Regions from separate parts of the Uliginosibacterium flavum genome, predicted to be linked through region 2. Evidence: predicted binding sites of a transcription regulator. Region 2 holds the regulator's gene; each other region holds the start of a gene.
What was found. The regulator sigma-54, encoded in region 2, starts transcription at its own class of promoters, with help from an activator protein. The targets are predictions, from matches to a motif close to TGGCACGCTTNCTGCTNA.
Positions count from the first base shown of each region.

Region 1: a site for sigma-54 is predicted at 3,443-3,460, ahead of nifV (homocitrate synthase). Genes of this name have one in related genera too.
Region 3: a site for sigma-54 is predicted at 2,446-2,463, ahead of ABXR19_RS09645 (bactofilin family protein). Genes of this name have one in related genera too.

Region 1 is NZ_JBEWZI010000006.1:38,090-44,090, reverse strand. Features, by position in the region: gene ABXR19_RS07080 (ferritin-like domain-containing protein) at 353-889, opposite strand; gene ABXR19_RS07075 (OmpA family protein) at 939-1,871, opposite strand; gene ABXR19_RS07070 (DUF4398 domain-containing protein) at 1,952-2,329, opposite strand; gene ABXR19_RS07065 (hypothetical protein) at 2,569-3,027, opposite strand; gene nifV (homocitrate synthase) at 3,491-4,627, shown strand; gene nifW (nitrogenase-stabilizing/protective protein NifW) at 4,721-5,047, shown strand; gene ABXR19_RS07050 (nitrogen fixation protein NifZ) at 5,044-5,517, shown strand; gene nifM (nitrogen fixation protein NifM) at 5,510-6,001, shown strand, end outside.
Region 2 is NZ_JBEWZI010000002.1:119,781-125,781, forward strand. Features, by position in the region: gene hprK (HPr(Ser) kinase/phosphatase) at 1-368, opposite strand, end outside; gene ABXR19_RS02225 (PTS sugar transporter subunit IIA) at 337-822, opposite strand; gene hpf (ribosome hibernation-promoting factor, HPF/YfiA family) at 1,004-1,333, opposite strand; gene ABXR19_RS02235 (RNA polymerase factor sigma-54) at 1,351-2,853, opposite strand; gene lptB (LPS export ABC transporter ATP-binding protein) at 2,899-3,621, opposite strand; gene recX (recombination regulator RecX) at 3,608-4,069, opposite strand; gene recA (recombinase RecA) at 4,079-5,092, opposite strand; gene ABXR19_RS02255 (efflux RND transporter periplasmic adaptor subunit) at 5,411-6,001, shown strand, end outside.
Region 3 is NZ_JBEWZI010000008.1:187,264-193,264, reverse strand. Features, by position in the region: gene ABXR19_RS09650 (FAD-binding oxidoreductase) at 1-1,252, shown strand, start outside; gene ABXR19_RS09645 (bactofilin family protein) at 1,705-2,337, opposite strand; gene ABXR19_RS09640 (sigma 54-interacting transcriptional regulator) at 3,113-4,486, opposite strand; gene ABXR19_RS09635 (hypothetical protein) at 4,483-4,998, opposite strand; gene ABXR19_RS09630 (HAMP domain-containing sensor histidine kinase) at 4,995-6,001, opposite strand, start outside.

The DNA of each region.
Region 1 (6,001 bases), on a different contig from region 2:
ATCAAGCTCATTGGACTGCGCAGTAAGTGCGCGGCTTGCGAATCATCTCGACACCAAGATCTTTCAGGGATGCTTTCGCGCTTCAGGCTAAACGAGCGAGGGAATGTTGGGGCCTGCCGATTTCAGTTTGAGCGGAGCTTGTCCTGCGACCTGCTGTCGACGAAATCAAACCTCATTGGGCCGAATCAATAGCAGCGCCCTGAAGAGCCGCCCCCAGCAAGGCTGACGGGGCATTCATGCTGCAGAGCCAATCCAGGAGCGGCTCTACAGACAGGCTCTTTGCGAAAAATATCCATACGTAAAAGAGCCGCGCTTGCTGTTTCAGCAAGCGCGGCTTGGTTGCCTTCAAATATCAGGCCAGCAGATCACGCATATCGTCAGCGTGTTCCTCTTCCATGGCCATGATGCCCACCAGCATGTGACGCGTGGTCGGGTCGCTATCGCCAACCCGTTCGATCGTCTGCCGATAGGATTCGATGGCCACGCGCTCGGCAATCAGATTGGCCTTGATCATGTCCAGGATCGAGTCTGAATCATCGTACTCTGCATGCGTACGCTCCATCAGGGTAGCCGGATTGAAATCCGGCTTGCCGTTCAATTGCACAATGCGCTCCGCCAGCAAATCTGCGTGGCCCTGCTCCTCCAAGGCGTGCTGCAGGAACTCCGCCTTGATCGGGCCGTTCTGCAAGCCACTTGCTGTGTAGTAATGGCGCTTGTAGCGCAACACACACACCAGCTCGGTCGCCAGTGCGGCATTGAGCATTTCGACTATTTGCTGGCGATCTGCCTGATAGCCAACCGTCACCGCACCGTCGTCGATATGTTTGGCAGCTTCCCTGATTGCGGAAACATCGATTCCCGCGTGCTTTGAATGCTTGTCTTTATGCATGATCTTCCTCGATTCAAATCAAGAATAAACAATCTGAAGCAGCCAGGATTCAGCGCTTCGAAATCATTCCTGAGTCATCTGAAACAACAATTTCGACGCGCCGATTCAACTGACGGGTCTGTTCGCTGGTGTTGGCAGCAATCGGGAAAGCCTCGCCATAGCCACGAACTGCAACGCGGTCACGGGCAATGCCCATTTCCAGCAATGCACTTTGCACTGCGGTGGCGCGACGCTCAGACAACTCCTGGTTGTACGCAGAGGCGCCAGTGCTGTCGGCAAAGCCTTCAACCAATACGGTGCGCATGGGGTTTTGCGTCAGCACGTCCGCCAGTTTCTGCGCCGTGCGCATGCCTTCTGCATTCAGGCGTGACAAGTCGGTGCCGAACAGCACATCACCCAGGGTGATCACCAGGCCACGTTCGGTCTTCTTGGCGGCCAGCTCTGCCAATTGCGCTTCGAGTTTGGCGGCACGGGCTTGTGCGTCCTGCGTATTCAATTGAGCTTCCTGGGTCTTGCGCTGAGCGGCGGCGGCATCGCGTTGTGCAATGGCGGCGTCGTTCTGTGCGACCTGGGCCATCTGCCAAGACTGCTCGGCATTGGCTTTGGCTTGATTGGCTTCATTCGTGCGCTGATTCAAACGCAGTTGATCGCGTTCCTTGCCGGAGTTCGCCACATCGGCCTCAGCCGATTTCTGCTTGGCAACTTCCTGCGTCAAGGCAATTCTCTGCTTGGCGATGTACGCCAGCTTGTCAATGTCTGCGCTGCTGTCGTCGTCGCGGGCTGATGCATTGGCTTTTGCCAGCGCTTCGCCGGCCTGCTTCAATTCCAGCGGGGCATAGCGCGCCACGCTCGGGTTGCCCTCGGCAACAACGTAATCGCCGCGCGTCTGATCCAGCAGAGTCGTGGTTTTAGGCATGGAACTGCACGCACTGACAAGAACAGCGACGGCAAAAATAGCGGGAGTAATGTTACGTTTATTCATGATTCAATTCCTTTTGAATGCAAGGGCGCGCTGCAGGAGCGCGGCCCAGTGCGATTGATATTCGGGGCTGACGCAAAGCCTTACTTGCTGGTGCGATCCAGCTCTTCACGCAAGACGCGGATATCGTCTTGCAGCGCATCGGCAGCGCTGGTTGCCTTGGCTGAATTGGCCTTGCTTTGGGCCAGCTTAGCGTCGGCCTGAGCGCCGCTCGCCAGTTCGCGCGCCAGCTTGTAATCCTTTGCTGTCATGGCCTTGTTGGCCTGGGCCAGCTTTTCACGCGCAGAGTTCATTTCAACCGGCGCGTACTCAACGCCACCGGCTCCGGCGGCGTTATCCACGGCGGCCTTCGATACGGCAACATCTGCAGTTGCAGGGGCTTTCATGCTGGCACAGCCAATCGTCATGGCCATAAAAGCGCCACACAGGGCAATAGATAATTTCTTTGAATTCGAGATCATGTTTTTCTCCATTAAATTGCGGGTCGAGGTTTAGAACACCGCCTCGATGGATGATTTATATGCTGGTCCTGCTACAAGGTCTGTGCGCTGCAGCACATAGAAATTGCCGGGACACCCGCTGGATCGTGCGGCCCCTGGCGGGATATCCATTGGCATAGACGTTCAGGCTGATTGCCGGACGAAAAAAGGGCACCTCACGGTGCCCCATTCAAGCAAAACATCCGGATTGACAAGCCGTGTTAGTTGATCGGCACGGACTTCGACTGCGACCCCGTCTTGCCACGCGCGCTGACCGTCACCTTGAAAGTCACGTCACCGGCGACGCCAGGAATAAAGGACAAGGTCGACTCATAGTCACCATTGTTCTGCGACTTGCTCAGTACGGCAGTGCCTGCCGTCTGCTCCCAGTTGTACGAAATTTCGTTGGCTGCAATGTTGCCGGTAGTCGTTACCTTGACATTCATGGTGGTGGTTTGGCCAACAGATCCGCCACTGGGGCCATCCATTGAGGTGACCGTAATGGAATCAGGGATGGAATCCGAGCCACCTGCATCACCGCCACCGCCACAGGCGCTCAACAGTGCTGCGGATGCCAGCATCGCCACTGCGGCGCGCTTCGAGAAAAACTTGAAATTCCAGCGTGTTGAATCGTTAAGTGCAAACATATCCAGATCTCCTTGAGCTACGTGTAAGTTCATCAGCCCACACTCCCTAAGTCATGAATATGCTGTCGGGGATGCGGGCTCGTTGATACGGCACTCACGATGCCCGGAATCAAAGTGCACTTCTGTGCGCTGGCACCCATATCGCGAAGCATCCTTCAATTCGCGTTTGGGCCCGCAAATAGTGTCGGATGCTGATGTAGGGCCGACTTCAGTCGGCCGGCTGAGCGTGGTGTGCGACTGAAGTCGCACCTGCGTTTCAAATTCAAGTCGGGCCGAATCAATAGCGTTTGCGTCCGCCTGCTTTGTTGCGCAAATCTCCGCCAGATGGCGCGGCAGCCTCCACTTGTGGCGCAAATCCTTCAAAGCTGTAGCTGAACCGCCACTGTAAGAAATCCGACAAATCAGCCAAATCCTTGCCAGCACAGGGCTTTGCTCGGCTCAAGGTGAATGGCACTGTGCTTGCTATGGATTGGGTGTCCCAAACCAGAGCCGCGCCATGATCCGCACACTCACCATTAACGACACCACATTGCGCGACGGCGAGCAGACTGCCGGCGTGGCCTTCAGTCTTGGCGAGAAGATCGATATCGCCCGCAGTCTGGATGCGATGGGCGTGCGCGAAATGGAAGTCGGCATTCCGGCCATGGGCGAAGCCGAACGCGAAAGCATCCGCGCGATTGCAGCGCTCGACCTGAACGCGCGCCTGATGGTCTGGTCGCGCCTGAATGATCGCGACATCGCGGCTTGCGCCAAATTGGGCGCGCACCTGATTGATATCTCGGCGCCGGCCTCGGATCAGCATATCGCCAGCAAGCTGCAAAAGAGTCACGCCTGGCTGCTCAGCGAAATCTATCGGCTGGTGCAACGCGCCCGCGATCTGGGCCTGGAAGTCTGCGTTGGCATGGAAGACGCCTCGCGTGCCGATCCCGCCTTTCTGCGCCAGATTGCTGAAGTCGCCCAGCGCGCTGGTGCGCGTCGCCTGCGCTACGCCGACACGCTGGGCGTGATGGAGCCCTTTGGCATCGCCCGCGAAATCAAGGCGCTGCGCCGCAGCTGTGATCTGGAGATCGAGATGCACGCCCATGATGATCTGGGCATGGCTACAGCCAACACCCTGGCTGCGGTGCGGGCTGGCGCCACTCACGTTAACACCACCATCAATGGCCTCGGCGAACGCGCTGGCAACGCTGCGCTGGAGGAGGTCGTGCATGGCCTCAAGCAGTGTTATGGCATCGATACGGGCGTTGATCTGCAGGACTTCCCTGCCCTCGCTGAACGCGTGGCGCGTGCCTCGGGGCGGCCGATTCCAGTGCAGAAAAGCCTGACCGGCGCCAACGTGTTTACGCACGAATCCGGCATTCATGTTGATGGCCTGCTCAAGGATCCAGCCAACTATCAAGGCTTCGACCCGGCCATTGTCGGGCGCGAACATCGCGTTGTGCTCGGCAAGCATTCCGGCACGCGGGCGGTGAAATCCGTCTTCGCTGCGCTGGGGCGGCAACTGGCTGACGAAGAAGCGGGTCTGCTACTGAGCCTGGTGCGTCGCTTCGTCGATCTGAAAAAACGCAGTCCTGATGAATCCGAATTGATGTTGCTCTTTGCAGGCTTGCAACGTGAATGCCAACACTGCTGAAAACCGAGGGGATGCCCTCTCCCCCAACCCCTCTCCCGCTCAGGGGCGAGGGGAGCTTCAAGCGTCGCGTTGCGACGGAAACGGAGACCGACCATGACCGCCAAAACTCTCAGTCCTGAAGAATTTTCTGCCGAGCTTGCCGATCTGGAGGGAATCGAAGACTTCCTCGATTACTTCAACATCGAATTTGATCGCACCGTCGTTCAGATCAATCGTCTGCACATCTTGCAACGCTTTCACGACTATCTACGCGGCGCCGGCAATGTGCCTGAATACGAGACCTGGCGGCGCCTGCTGGCCCGTGCCTACGATGATTTCGTGCGTTCCGACGCGCTGACCGAAGGCGTGTTCAGCGTCTTCAAACGCGCCAAGGGCATCACCACAATTCCGATCAGCGCCATTGGCAGGGCCCGGCCATGAGACCGCGCTGGGAACAAGGCACTGGAGTGCGCGTCACCCGCAACGTGCGTGACGACGGCACCTTTCCGGGCGCCACGCGCGGCCAGTTGCTGGTGCGGCGCGGCAGCATCGGCACGGTGGTGGATATCGGCACTTTCCTGATGGATCAAGTCATCTACTCGGTACATTTCCTCGATCACGGCCGCGTCGTCGGTTGTCGCGAAGAAGAACTGATGGATCTGGACGAATACTGGTGCGAGACGCGTTTTGAAGTCCGTGAATACGTGCGCAACAGCCGCCCGCTGGCGATTGGCGGCGAAGTGCGCGTGCCCGCCGGCTCGCGTGGAGAAGTCATGAATGTATTGCGCGATGCCCCCGGCGGCGTTGCCTACCACGTGCATTTCGGCTGCTACGCCGGCCACCCCCTGATTGTTCGTGAAACCGCGCTGGAATCCGCCAGCGCCTTGCAGGAAGAAACACATCATGTCTGAACTTGCCGCCACCTCTGCCGCCATCAGCGCCGCCAGCTCTCCCTACCTGACGCTCAAGCATGCCAATGCGATGTTTTCAGCGACGCCCGAGGCGCTGACGCCGGAGCAGCGGCAACAAGTCAGTGCCGTCGTGGCCCGTCAGCACGAAATCGAACGACGCATCCTGAGTAGCCCACAGGCCGCCCATGTCGTCGTCGATGCCGCAGCCATCGAGCACAACCTGTCCGAGATTGCCGCGCGCTTCACGACCGAAGCCGAGTTCATTCTCGATCTGGCGCGCCACGGCCTCAGCCAACAAACGCTGCGCGAAGATGTAGAACGCGAACTGCGTGTCGAGGCTGTGCTCGATTTCATTTCTGCCCGCATCGCGCCGGTAAGCAATCTGGAAACAGAGGTCTTTTACTACCAGCATTTCGAACGCTTCCAGACGCCGGAACGGCGCAGCCTGCGGCACATCCTGGTCACCATCAATGAAGACCTGAAA
Region 2 (6,001 bases):
TCAATCACGCGTGCGGATTCCAGCGGTGAGGCCATCACCGGCACTCCCGCTTCATCGCAGGCTCGACGGACAATTTCCGGCACGTCGCAATCATCAGCAACGATGACTCCGGGAGGAGAGCAGGCGAGGATGCCCAACAAATGCTGCTCAAGGTGTTCGCGGGTTTGTTGGCGTGCCCAAGCGAACTCTGCTTCGCCCATGATCTGCAAACGATTCGGGTGAATCAGGTTGAGGTGACCCACCATATCGGCTGGCCACACCCGATGATCAGAAACCGACAACCAAGAATCCAGACGCCCCGCAACATGACGCAATTGCAGCGCAGTGCGATTGGCCTCAAACAGCTGGGCTACGCTCGCTCGACGCATGGATGCTCCAGTCATCAAAAGCTGCCGCAACACTCATGGCATCCGGCGCGGCACAAAGGGTTTCGCGGAACGTCTTGTCGCTGAACATCTGCGCCAACTCTGCCAGTAAACGCAGATGCGTTTCATTGGCCTGTTCAGGCGCCAGCATGATGAAAAACAGATTGACCGGAGCCCCATCAGGCGCATCAAAATCGATGGGGTCACGCAGGCGCAGGAAAGCGCCTTGCGTCTCCTTGAGGCCTTTGACGCGCTGATGCGGAATCGCAATCCCCATGCCCAAGCCCGTCGAGCCAAGCTTTTCGCGCTGAGTCAGCGCATCGACCACTTTCCTGGCCGCCAGACCGCTATGCTGCTCAAACAGGGCCCCCACGCACTCAAACACCGCGGCACGGGAATTCAGCGCGATATCAACAACAATCCGCTGCGGATCAAGAATCTTGGAGATCAGGTTCATGCCAGGTTCGGTCTTACTTACAGAACAGCGGCGAGTCTCCTTTCGGAGCTCGCCGCTTGTCAGGTTGGAAATTGACAGTTCAGGACTTCATCCTGCAGTCGCGGCAGGCCCATTATAGGCCTCGCCCGCCCTGCTGCGTCCAGTCCGGCCGCAGCACAGCTGAACTGTGTTGCGCGCACGCTCAGTCCGCGCTTGCAATGCTCTGGCGCTTCACGGATTCATGACCGTGATCACCGGCTTTCTCCTTGTGCTTGAGTACCTGACGATCCAGTTTGTCAGCCATCGCATCGATCGCCGCATACAAGTCATCGTCTTCACACTCCACGTGGATATCCTTACCACGCACGTGCACTGTCACTTCAGCTTTCTGTTTGAGTTTTTGTACCGAGAGGATTACATGGGTTGCCGTCACATGATCAAAATGACGAATCACCCGATCAAGCTTGGTGCTGACATACTCGCGCAGGGCGGGGGTCACTTCAAGATGGTGCCCGGTGATATTGAGATTCATAAAACACTCCTCTCCTGTTAGATCGACTTGCGCTGACTGACCGGCGGAATATTGAGCAACTCCCGGTATTTCGCGATTGTCCGGCGTGCTACCACAATACCCTGCTGGCCCAACAATTCAGCAATCCGGGCATCAGACAAAGGCTTGCGCCCGTCCTCAGCCGCAACCAGCTGGCGAATCAGCGCGCGAATCGCCGTAGCTGAACATTCACCACCCGTATCGGTGGCAACGTGACTGCCAAAAAAATATTTCAGTTCAAAGACGCCACGGGCACTGGCCATATATTTCTGAGTCGTTACCCGCGACACCGTCGACTCGTGCAATTCCAGCTCTTCAGCGATCTCGCGCAAGGTAAGCGGACGCATCGCCACTTCGCCATGCTCGAAAAACTGTCGCTGCCGATCCACTATCGCCTGTGAAACCCGCAGGATCGTGTCAAACCGCTGCTGTACGTTCTTGATCAACCACTTCGCTTCCTGCAGGTGCGTCGACAGTGTGCTGCTTACGCCCCGGTTATGGTGAAGTATATCGGCATAGACCTTGTGAATCCTTAGCCTCGGCATTGCTTCCGAATTAAGATTTACCGTCCAGGCACCCCGATATTTCCGGACAACCACATCGGGAATCACATAACGCGTCTCGGGCGCGGCAAAACGAGCACCCGGCCGGGGATTGAGGCTGCAGATCAACTCCTGCGCGGAACGCAATGCATCGTCATTACAGGACAGTCGGCGCTTGAGCTTGGCGAAGTCACGTGCGGCCAGCAACTCCAGATTGCCATCAACGATGATCATGGACAAGCGCCGTGACTCGCTCTCCGGCAGGGTCTTCAATTGCAAAAGCAGACTTTCCTGCAGGTTGCGCGCCCCGATTCCTGCCGGATCAAGGCTTTGCACCTGATGCAGGGAAATCGTCAAATCTTCCAGCTCAACATCCCATTCAGGCGGAATCAGCGGAAGAAGCTCTTCAAGCTCCTGCAGCAACAGACCGTCATCATCCAGAGCCTCGATCACCAGCATGACCAAGGCGCGATCCCGATCCGTCATGGCCATCAAGGCAACCTGACCCAACAGATGATCCCGCAAGGACGTCGCTGCGGCCTGGAGATCCTGAAAATCGCCGTCTTCACCATCGCCACTTCCGTGCGAAGCCCCTTCACTGCGCCATTCGGCGGCCTCGCCGATGTCGTCATCCGACACACTGTCGTAGGCTTCGTTGATGCTATCGGGCATGTCGGCCACGCTCGCCGCTTCATACTCGTCCTCGCCCGAAGACACGCGCTCGCTGGAGTACTCCTCACCCGCAGTGGCCATACTGGCCTCTTGCGGCTCGGGCAGAGACGGACTTGCGCCCTCATCTTCCTCGCCCGCCTCGCGTTCCAGCATCGGGTTCTCCAGCAGCATGCGCTCGATTTCCTGATTGAGTTCGAGCGTGGACAGTTGTAGCAACTTGATGGATTGCTGCAACTGTGGCGTCAAGGCCAGTTGCTGGGAGAAGCGAAGCTGAAGCGAGGGTTTCATGCGGACAGTGATACCAGCCGGCCCATGCCGGCCTGATGAAAAACGTTATAAACGGAAATGTTCACCTAGATAAACTTGGCGTACCTGATCATTTTGCACAATCTCTTCCGGCGTACCACCCGCCAGCACTTCACCCGCATTGATGATGTAAGCGTGGTCGCAAATCCCCAGTGTTTCACGCACATTGTGGTCGGTAATCAACACCCCGATTCCACGTGCTTTCAGGTAGCTAATGATCTTCTGAATATCCAGCACTGCAATCGGGTCAACCCCTGCAAAAGGTTCATCGAGCAGAATCAAACGAGGGCGGGTTGCCAGCGCCCGGGCAATTTCCACCCGACGACGCTCGCCGCCGGAAAGAGACATTGCGGTCGCATCGCGCAGATGGGCAATGTTCAACTCATCCAGCAACTCATCGAGACGCTTCGCCTGCTCTGCTTTACCCAGCTTCTGCAGCTCAAGCACCGCCAGAATATTCTCGCTGACCGAGAGTTTGCGAAATACCGAGTTTTCCTGCGGCAGGTAAGACAAACCTTGATGAGCGCGCTTGTGGATCGGCCAGTGAGTCAGATCCGCACCATCCAGATGGATGCTGCCGCCATCGGCACGCACCAAGCCAACAATCATGTAAAAACACGTCGTCTTGCCCGCCCCGTTGGGGCCCAACAAGCCCACTACCTCACCACTGCCGACCTGGAAGGAAACATCGTGCACCACGGTACGCGACTTGTAGCGTTTCTTCAGGCTGGCTACCCTAAGCAGACTCATTAAATGGTTCTTTCAACATTGTCCGGATCACTTCAACCGTAAAACCACGCGATTGCATGAAGCGCGCTTGGCGCGCCCACTCGCTTTGATCCTTCGGCAACTCACCAAATTTTTTCGCCCACACCGCACGTGCGCGCGTCAGCTCATCCTCGACAAGACCTTCGCCCAACGCTGCTGCGGCAATTTCGTTACTCACGCCTCGATCAGCCAGTTCGCGCCGCAAACGTTCGACGCCCACGCGCCCGCCCTGAGTGCGCACCAAGCTTTCAGCAAAACGCACATCCGATTGCAGGCCGGTTTCGGCCATGCGATCCAGCACGGCTTCAACGTCCTGCCCTTCGACAGCCTTGGCTTTAAGCTTGCGCCGCAACTCCACGCGCGAATGTTCGCGCATGGAGAGCAGCCGCAAGGCCGTCGACTTGAGTGATGGAACCGGTTTCTTGCTCACAGACCTGAATTACTCCGCTTTCACCTGAATGGCAATCACGCCGACCGCCTCGCGGATCTTGTTTTCGATCTCGATGGCAATGGCCGGATTATTGCGCAGATATTCGCGCGCATTATCCTTACCCTGACCGATTTTTTCGCCCTTGTAGGCATACCAGGCGCCACTCTTCTCGATGAATTTGTGCTCGACACCCATATCGACCACTTCACCTTCGCGGGAAATACCTTCCCCGTACAGGATATCGAAGTGCGCCTCACGGAACGGCGGCGCCACCTTGTTCTTGACGACCTTGACCTTGGTCTCGGAGCCGATGACTTCATCACCCTTCTTGATCGTACCGGTACGACGGATATCCAGACGCACGGAAGCGTAGAACTTCAGCGCGTTGCCACCCGTCGTGGTTTCCGGGCTACCGAACATCACGCCGATTTTCATGCGGATCTGGTTGATGAAGATGACCAGCGTATTGGTGCGATTGATGTTGCCAGTCAGCTTGCGCAGCGCTTGACTCATCAAACGGGCTTGCAGGCCGGGCAACTGATCGCCCATCTCACCCTCGATTTCGGCACGCGGCGTCAGCGCGGCGACCGAATCAATCACGACCATGTCCACACCACCGGAGCGCACCAGCATGTCGGCAATTTCCAGCGCCTGCTCGCCCGTATCGGGCTGCGAAATCAGCAGATCTCCAACATTCACGCCGAGTTTCTGGGCATAGACGACGTCCAGCGCGTGCTCGGCATCGATGAACGCAGCCGTACCGCCCATTTTTTGCAGCTCGGCAATGACTTGCAGAGTCAGTGTGGTTTTACCCGAGGATTCCGGGCCGTAAATTTCAACCACACGGCCGCGCGGCAGACCGCCAATCCCCAGAGCGATATCCAGCCCCAACGAGCCGGTGGAGATGGCCTGAATGTCGGACACCACCTCGCCATCACCCAGACGCATGATGGAACCTTTGCCGAATTGCTTCTCGATTTGTGCCAGCGCAGCAGCAAGTGCTTTGGCTTTATTGTCGTCCATGTAATACCTCACTCAGTGGTCGGAAAGATTATGGCACAGAGCTTGCGAGGCAGTGCTGACTGCCGGGACTCAGGCCTTTCTTGGTACTGTATAAATATACACCAAAAGCTCTCGGGCGCAACACCGCTGTTTTCGGTAGCGAATTACAGTGTCTGATTTATGCAGCAGCGGGATGCCTGATCCTTCACATTTGTTGGTTAAGCTCGGTAAAGCCGCTTGGCTTGGCAAGACGCTTGAGTAATGATTCGCTTCCGTTGCTGCGACCCCTTGCACCCCTTTACCCATGGCGCCTTTGCGGATAACGCAGAGATGAGTTTGATGAGTCGTTATACCCTTGCCCTGCTGCTGTCCATTTGCGGCCTGCTAGCCGCGTGCCAGAACAAGGACACAGCGTCCGTCGGAGCCAGCGCTTCTGCGCCCACGAACGGCGAATCAAAGCTGGCCGCTGACGCCAAGGGCGCCGCCGCGCGCGGCAATCGGCCTCAGGTAGTGACCACTACGCTGAGCCGCATCGAAAACGTGCCCTTGCTACTGGAGGCCCAAGGCAATGTGCTGGCGCTGGATGAAGTCGATGTGCGCCCGCAGAAGAGCGGCATGATCACCCAGATCCACTTCAAGGAAGGCGACGAAGTCCGCCGTGGTCAGTTGCTGCTCTCGCTCGACGCGCGCGACGATGATGCCAATGTCAGCAAGGCCGCCGCCGGCTTGGCCAGTGCGGATGCCGCATACATGATCGCCCAGCGCGATCTGAAACGCGGCCAGGAACTGGCCGACAAGAACTTCATCGCCCCATCGGCGCTCGACACCACTCGCAGCAAGGCCGATACGGCGCTGGCCAATCAAGCCCAGGCGCGCGCGGCTCTGGAGCAGGCCAAGGTGACGCAGTCCTACACGCGCATCCACGCGCCT
Region 3 (6,001 bases), on a different contig from region 2:
GTTGGCGGCGTTGGACGGATTCTGGGGCGATGGCAGTCCGTTCCGCCATGTCTATGCCGACATGGATTGCGCCGACATGGCCGAGCGCTGGTCTTGCGGCACCGGCCCGGCCTGGGGCGGCTTGCTGCGTCAGGGCAATCTCGGCATCGTGACGCGGGCCACGCTGCAGCTGGCGCGCGTGCCGGAGGCGGTGCGCATTCTGGTGCTGGAATGGCCCAGCTCGGCGGCATTTCAGGCCGATCAGGCGGCGCTGTCTCGGTTGGTGGAAGAGATTCCCGGCATCGGCGGGGTGATTGCGATGAATGACTATCGCATTCTGTCGACACAGGCGGATGCGCCGCTGGCCAGCGAGGCGCGTGGCGAGGCGCGCATGGCTTATCTCGATGGCCAGGCGCAGCAGCGCCGCATTGCGCGCTGGACGGCGATTGCTACGCTGTACGGCTCGCGGGCGATGGTGGCCGGCGCGGCGCGCGATATCCGGCGGCGCCTCGACGGCTGCCGCGTGTGGTCTTTTACGCCGCGTGAGGTGCGCTGGCTGGACAAGCTGTTCGGTGTGCTGCCGCAGGGTTTTCTGCCGCATATCCGACGCCATCTCGGTTCGCTGGTGAATGCGCTGGGCACGGTGCAGGGGCGGCCTATCGTGGCCTTTCTGCGCATTGCCTATGCGCTGGAAGCCTTGCCGCGCGAACTTGGCCTCGCCAGCGATCCGGCGCGCGATGGCAGCGGCATCCTCTGGTACGCGCCGCTGGTGCCACTGAATGCAGCCAGCGTGGCACGTTATGAAACGGTGATGAGCGAGGTGCTGCAGCGCCACGGTTTCGATCCGTTGCTGGCTCTGACCACGCGCAGCTCGCGCGTGCTCTCGGCAACCATTCCGATCCTCTTCCGGCGCGATGACGCGATCGCCGCCGTGCGCGCCAAGGCCTGCTACGTGGATCTGGTCAAGGCCGGGCTGGCGCAGGGCTGGCCGCCGTACCGGATCGGCTCCGACACCATGCATCTGGTGCATCCGCCCGTCGATAGTGTGACGGCACAGTTGCACACCCGTCTCAAGCTGGCGCTGGATCCGGTGCAGGTCATCAGCCCGGGGCGTTATACCCGGCATCAGGATGCGGATGCCGCTTTGCGCGCCCTGCAACTGGATGGTGTGACGGCAAGCCGGTCGGCGCAGCGCCAGGCGGTGTTTGCGCCTGTTGATTCGGAGTTTCCGCCGCTTGATCAGACGCCGGATGTGGATGGGCGGCTGAATTGAGGGGTGAAGCCTTATTCGAAACCACGTGTCCGTAGTGCCGACTTCAGTCGGCCAGCCTGGCGTGGTGTGCGACTAAGGTCGCACCTGCAAGGGGGTTGTAGAGCCGCTCTGGGTAAGGGTCTGCAGGCAGGTTGCCGGGACAGGCCCGCTGCGTGCGGCTCTTCAGCATCCCAATCCCACCAAAATCGTGGAATAGGTGTTCTTAATAAAAACAGTAACTTACGTTTATGTTTCTTGAGAGGCTATGGTCGAAAAAAAGCCCGGTCGGGGGACCGGGCGTAAATAGTAACGCGCGTAGATCGATAGCCAGAGGCTGCCAGACCGGGCCGGGAGGACGACGACCGGTTTGACGAACTTCTGCATGGATCAAGCGAAACCCTGGAAACCCACGTGGCAGCGTGTTGCAGCACGCGCCGGGCAACACCGGGGCTTGGCTTGATCGAGAAGTCGCCTCAGGCTACCGAGCTGATCAGAGCAGTGAGTTTTGGTCGGTCGGCCTCCTTTCCTTGTGTGCGCAGTTCGCCGGAGCGGGATTGCTCCAGGGCTTGTATGTCGCCGCTGATCTGGCCGCCGGCCTCGACCAGCAGGCTGCCGTAGCGGATCGTGCCTTTGACGCGACCGGTGGCGTGGATGATCAGTTGCTGGCGGGCGGTGAGGTCGCCCTCGAATTGGCCGTGAATTTCGGCCACGTCAATGCTGACCTTGCCGGAGAAGGCGCCCTTGTCGGCGATGCGCAGCACGCGGCTGTCCATCGTGGCTTCGACGCGGCCTTCGACGATCAGCGTGTCGCAATCCAGAATTTCGGCGCCCTTCAGCTTGACGTTCGGGCCGACGACAAGGCGGCTGGGGGATTCGGTTTCGGGAACGGCAACAGGGGCGGGTGAGGTCAAATTTTTCTCCGGGGTGGGAAGGGTTTGGCTGGCCAGTTGCTGGGCTGCTTCGGTGGAATTCAGATTGGCCGCGTCCCGCAGCCTGGCGTCGTTGCGTGGCGAAAGCGCCGGGTAAGCGCCGGGCGTGTGGGTCACGCGCGGCTGGCGATCCGGGGCGGGTTCGGGCATGCGGGCAGTCAGGGCTTTGTGGAACATGGCATCTCCTTCGGTGTTGAGTGGATTCTCGAAGCGTCTTCAGCGGGGCGCTGGAGAAGGCGGGGAGAGGGGCGCAGCATTCAGCGTGCTGCGCCGTCTGATCCATTCATTGCAGGGCGCGTGCCAGATCCGGAAAAGCCAATCGAAACAGTGGCTTGATGTGCTTTCAGGCAGGCGGGCGGCGTGCCTGACTGTCGCTGTCTGGCGACAGGGTTTCGGGCGTGAAGGAGGGATTGCAGGCTGGGGTTGGGCTGGGGGCTGTCGTGGAGGAGCGACAGAGGGAATGGCGCGAGTCGCAAGTCGCAAGTCGCAAGTCGTGGCCCGAACATTCCCTCCCTCTTTAAGGGGGCTGAGACGGGAGTTCGCAAGGCAAGCCTTGCGCCGTCGAAGCGGGTCGAGTGTGCAAACTCGACCCTCCGGGCAAGGAGGGGTAAAAACGCTCAATTGAGGACAGGCCTTGTTGAACGTGACAACCCCCATCCCAGCCTTCCCCCTGAAAAGGGGAAGGAGCCGTTTGGGCTCGGTTTCAAGGGCTACGGGCTTGGAGCCTTGAAGACCCGCGTCCAGACTGCTTCTCGCGGTGCTCTGCCTGAAGAGGACCGCTGCACGAGGCTCTTCGGGGAGCCGATTCCTTAGATCGTTCCCACGCGGAGCGTGGGAACGATCAAATCCGCGCTTGGGCTTTGGGCGCAAGGCGGTCATGCTCATCCCGACTTGCGACTTGCGACTTGCGACTTGCGACTTGCGACTTGCGACTTGCGACTTTGCGGACCGCCTACTCCGCCGACTCCTTGAACGCGCCGGCTTCCAGGTGGTAGCGGGCGAGCAGGCGGTAGAACTCGGTGCGGTTGCGTTTGGCCAGACGCGCGGCTTGGGTCACGTTGCCTTCGGTCAGGCGCAGCAGGCGGATCAGATAATCGCGCTCGAAGCGGTGGCGGGCTTCTTCGAAGGATTCGATGGCGTCGCCGTCGCCCTGCAAGGCGCGCTGGACCAGTGCAGCGGGGATCACCGGGGTGGTGGCCAGGGCGACGGTCTGTTCCACCACGTTCAGCAGCTGGCGGATGTTGCCGGGCCAGGGCGCGGCCAGCAGCAGCTCCATGGCTTCGGGCGAGAAGGCGTTGACCGGGCGCTCGTAGCGTTTGGCCAGACGCAGCAGGAAATGTTGCGCCAGCAGCGGGATGTCCTCGCGACGCTCGGCCAGCGAGGGCAGGGCCAAGGCGACAACGTTGAGGCGGTAGTAGAGATCGTCCCGAAAGCGCCCTTCGCTGCGCGCCATGTTCAGATCGCGGTGCGTGGCGGAGAGCAGGCGCACGTCAATCGGAATGCTGCGGGTCGCGCCGACCGGGCGCACTTCGCGCTCTTCGAGCACGCGCAGCAGCTTGACCTGCAGCGGCGTGGGCATGTCGCCGATTTCATCGAGAAACAGGGTGCCGCCCTTGGCCGCCTGGAAGAGGCCGTCGTGGTCGCGATGAGCACCGGTGAAGGCGCCTTTGACGTGGCCGAAGAGTTCGGATTCGAGCAGCTGTTCCGGAATCGCGCCGCAGTTGATCGCCACGAAGGGCTTGGCGGCGCGTGGGCTGGCCTTGTGGATGGCGCGCGCCAGCAACTCCTTGCCGGCGCCGCTGGGGCCGCTGATGAAGACGCTGACTTCGCTGGCGGCAAGAAGCTGGGCTTGCTGCAGAAAGTCTTCCATCGCGGCGCTGCGCGTGAGGATTTCGCTGCGCCAGGCGGCTGGTGCCTGCGCGGCGCTGGCCCCGCCGGAGCTGCCGATGGCGCGGTGGATCTGGGCGATCAGCTCGCTCGCGTCGTAAGGTTTGGTCAGGTAGCCGGCCACGCCGCGCTGGGTGGCGGCGATGGCTTCGGGGATGTTGCCGTGGGCGGTGAGCAGGATCACCGGCAGCGACAGGTGCTGCTCGCGCACCGCGTCGAACAGCGCCAGCCCGTCCATGCCGGGCATGCGCAGATCGGTGACGACGATGTCCGGGCGTTGCGCGGCGAGCGCCGCCAGCGCGGTTTCGCCGCTGTTCGCGCTGCGCGTCTCGAAACCGCTGGCCTTGAGGCGGATGGAGAGCAGGCGCAGCAGGTCCGGGTCGTCATCGACGAGGAGGACGCGGGGCTGGGCGGCGGGCTGTATGGCGGTCTGGATCATTTGGTGTTCGGGCGTTCCTGCATTTTTACTTCGATCTCGCGGATCGCGTCGAGTTTCTGGCGCATGGCGTCGTTGCTTTGCTGTAGTTCGCGTTGTTTCTGCAAACTGGCGGCGAGGCTATCGTCGAGGCGGCGGTTGTCTTGCAGCAAGGGGAGCAAGAGCTGCGCCAGTGGATGATTGCGCCCGCGCCCGCTGGCCTCACTGGCGGGCACGTCGAACAGGCTCAGGGCGCGCGCCCGGTCTGCGTGCGGCGGCGGCGCGATGCTCAGAAACAAGGCCAGACGCAGGCGGTTTTCCTCCCTGCGGTGCGCCGCGTAGGCTTTCTGCAGGCTGTCGGATTCGCTGCCAAGCTCTGTCGGGCTTAATGCACGAATGCGGCTGGCTTGCTGAAGGATGTCGGGCTGGTTGTCGACGCCGGGCTGCAGCAGACCGACGCGGGCCAGATGGGTGCTGCTGCAGGCGCTGGTGAGCAAGCCGAGGCTGGCGATCAGCAGGAGGTGGCGCAGTTTCATGAGGATGACTCCGTAAGGGGCAGGCGGATGCGGGCACGGGTGCCGTGAGGGGAATTCGGGAGCAGGGCGATTTCGCCACCGTGGGCGCTGACCAGTTCGCGCACAATCGACAGGCCGAGGCCGCTGCCTTTGACCGGACTGTCTTCGGGCGCGGGGCCCTGGACAAAGGCTTCGAGCATGGCTGGGGCCTGATCGGCGGGGATGCCGGGGCCGCTATCGCAGACTTCGATGCTGGCCCAGCCGCCTTCGGCGTGCGCGGCGATGTGCACGCGGCTGTGAGTCGGGGCGTATTTGAGGGCGTTGGAGAGCAGGTTGTCGAGGATGACACGCAGTTTCTCGCGATCCGCGGGCAGACTCAGATTGGCGCAGTCGTGTGTGATGTCGATGCCGCGCGCGTTGGCTGCGAGCTTCTGGTCGGCAATAACCTGTTCGACGACGCCACCGAGTTCGACGGTTTCACGGCGCAGATCGGCTGGCGCAAAGCGCAGACTGCTGTAATCGAGCAGATTCTCGATCAGTTTGCGCAGGCGCTGGCAGTTGCTGGCGAGGATCTGGGCGACCTCGAATTGCTCTGAGTTGAGCGGGCCGGTGACTTTGTCCAGCAGCAGGGCAGTGCCTTCGTGCAGCGCCGTGAGTGGGGTCTTGAGCTCGTGCGAAACGTGCTGAAGCAGACGTGTTTTTTGCGCATCCAGGGCTTGCAGCCGGGTGCGCAGCCAGTCCAGGCGCTGGCCCAGCAGGGCCATGTCACGCGGGCCGCTGACCTTGATCGGATCATCGAAACTGCCTTCGCCAAGACGGCGCATGGCCGCTTCCAACTGACGGAAAGGGCGGCGAATCAAGGCCGTGATGCCCAGCGCGAACAGCAGGCTGATCGGGATCAGCACCCACAGGCGCTGCAGTAACTGGCGGCGTGCGGCGGAGGCTTCGACCTGGAGTGCTTCGATATCCGCTTCGATCCGCGCATCGGCCAGACCGACAAGGCCTGCTGCCGATGCATTCATGG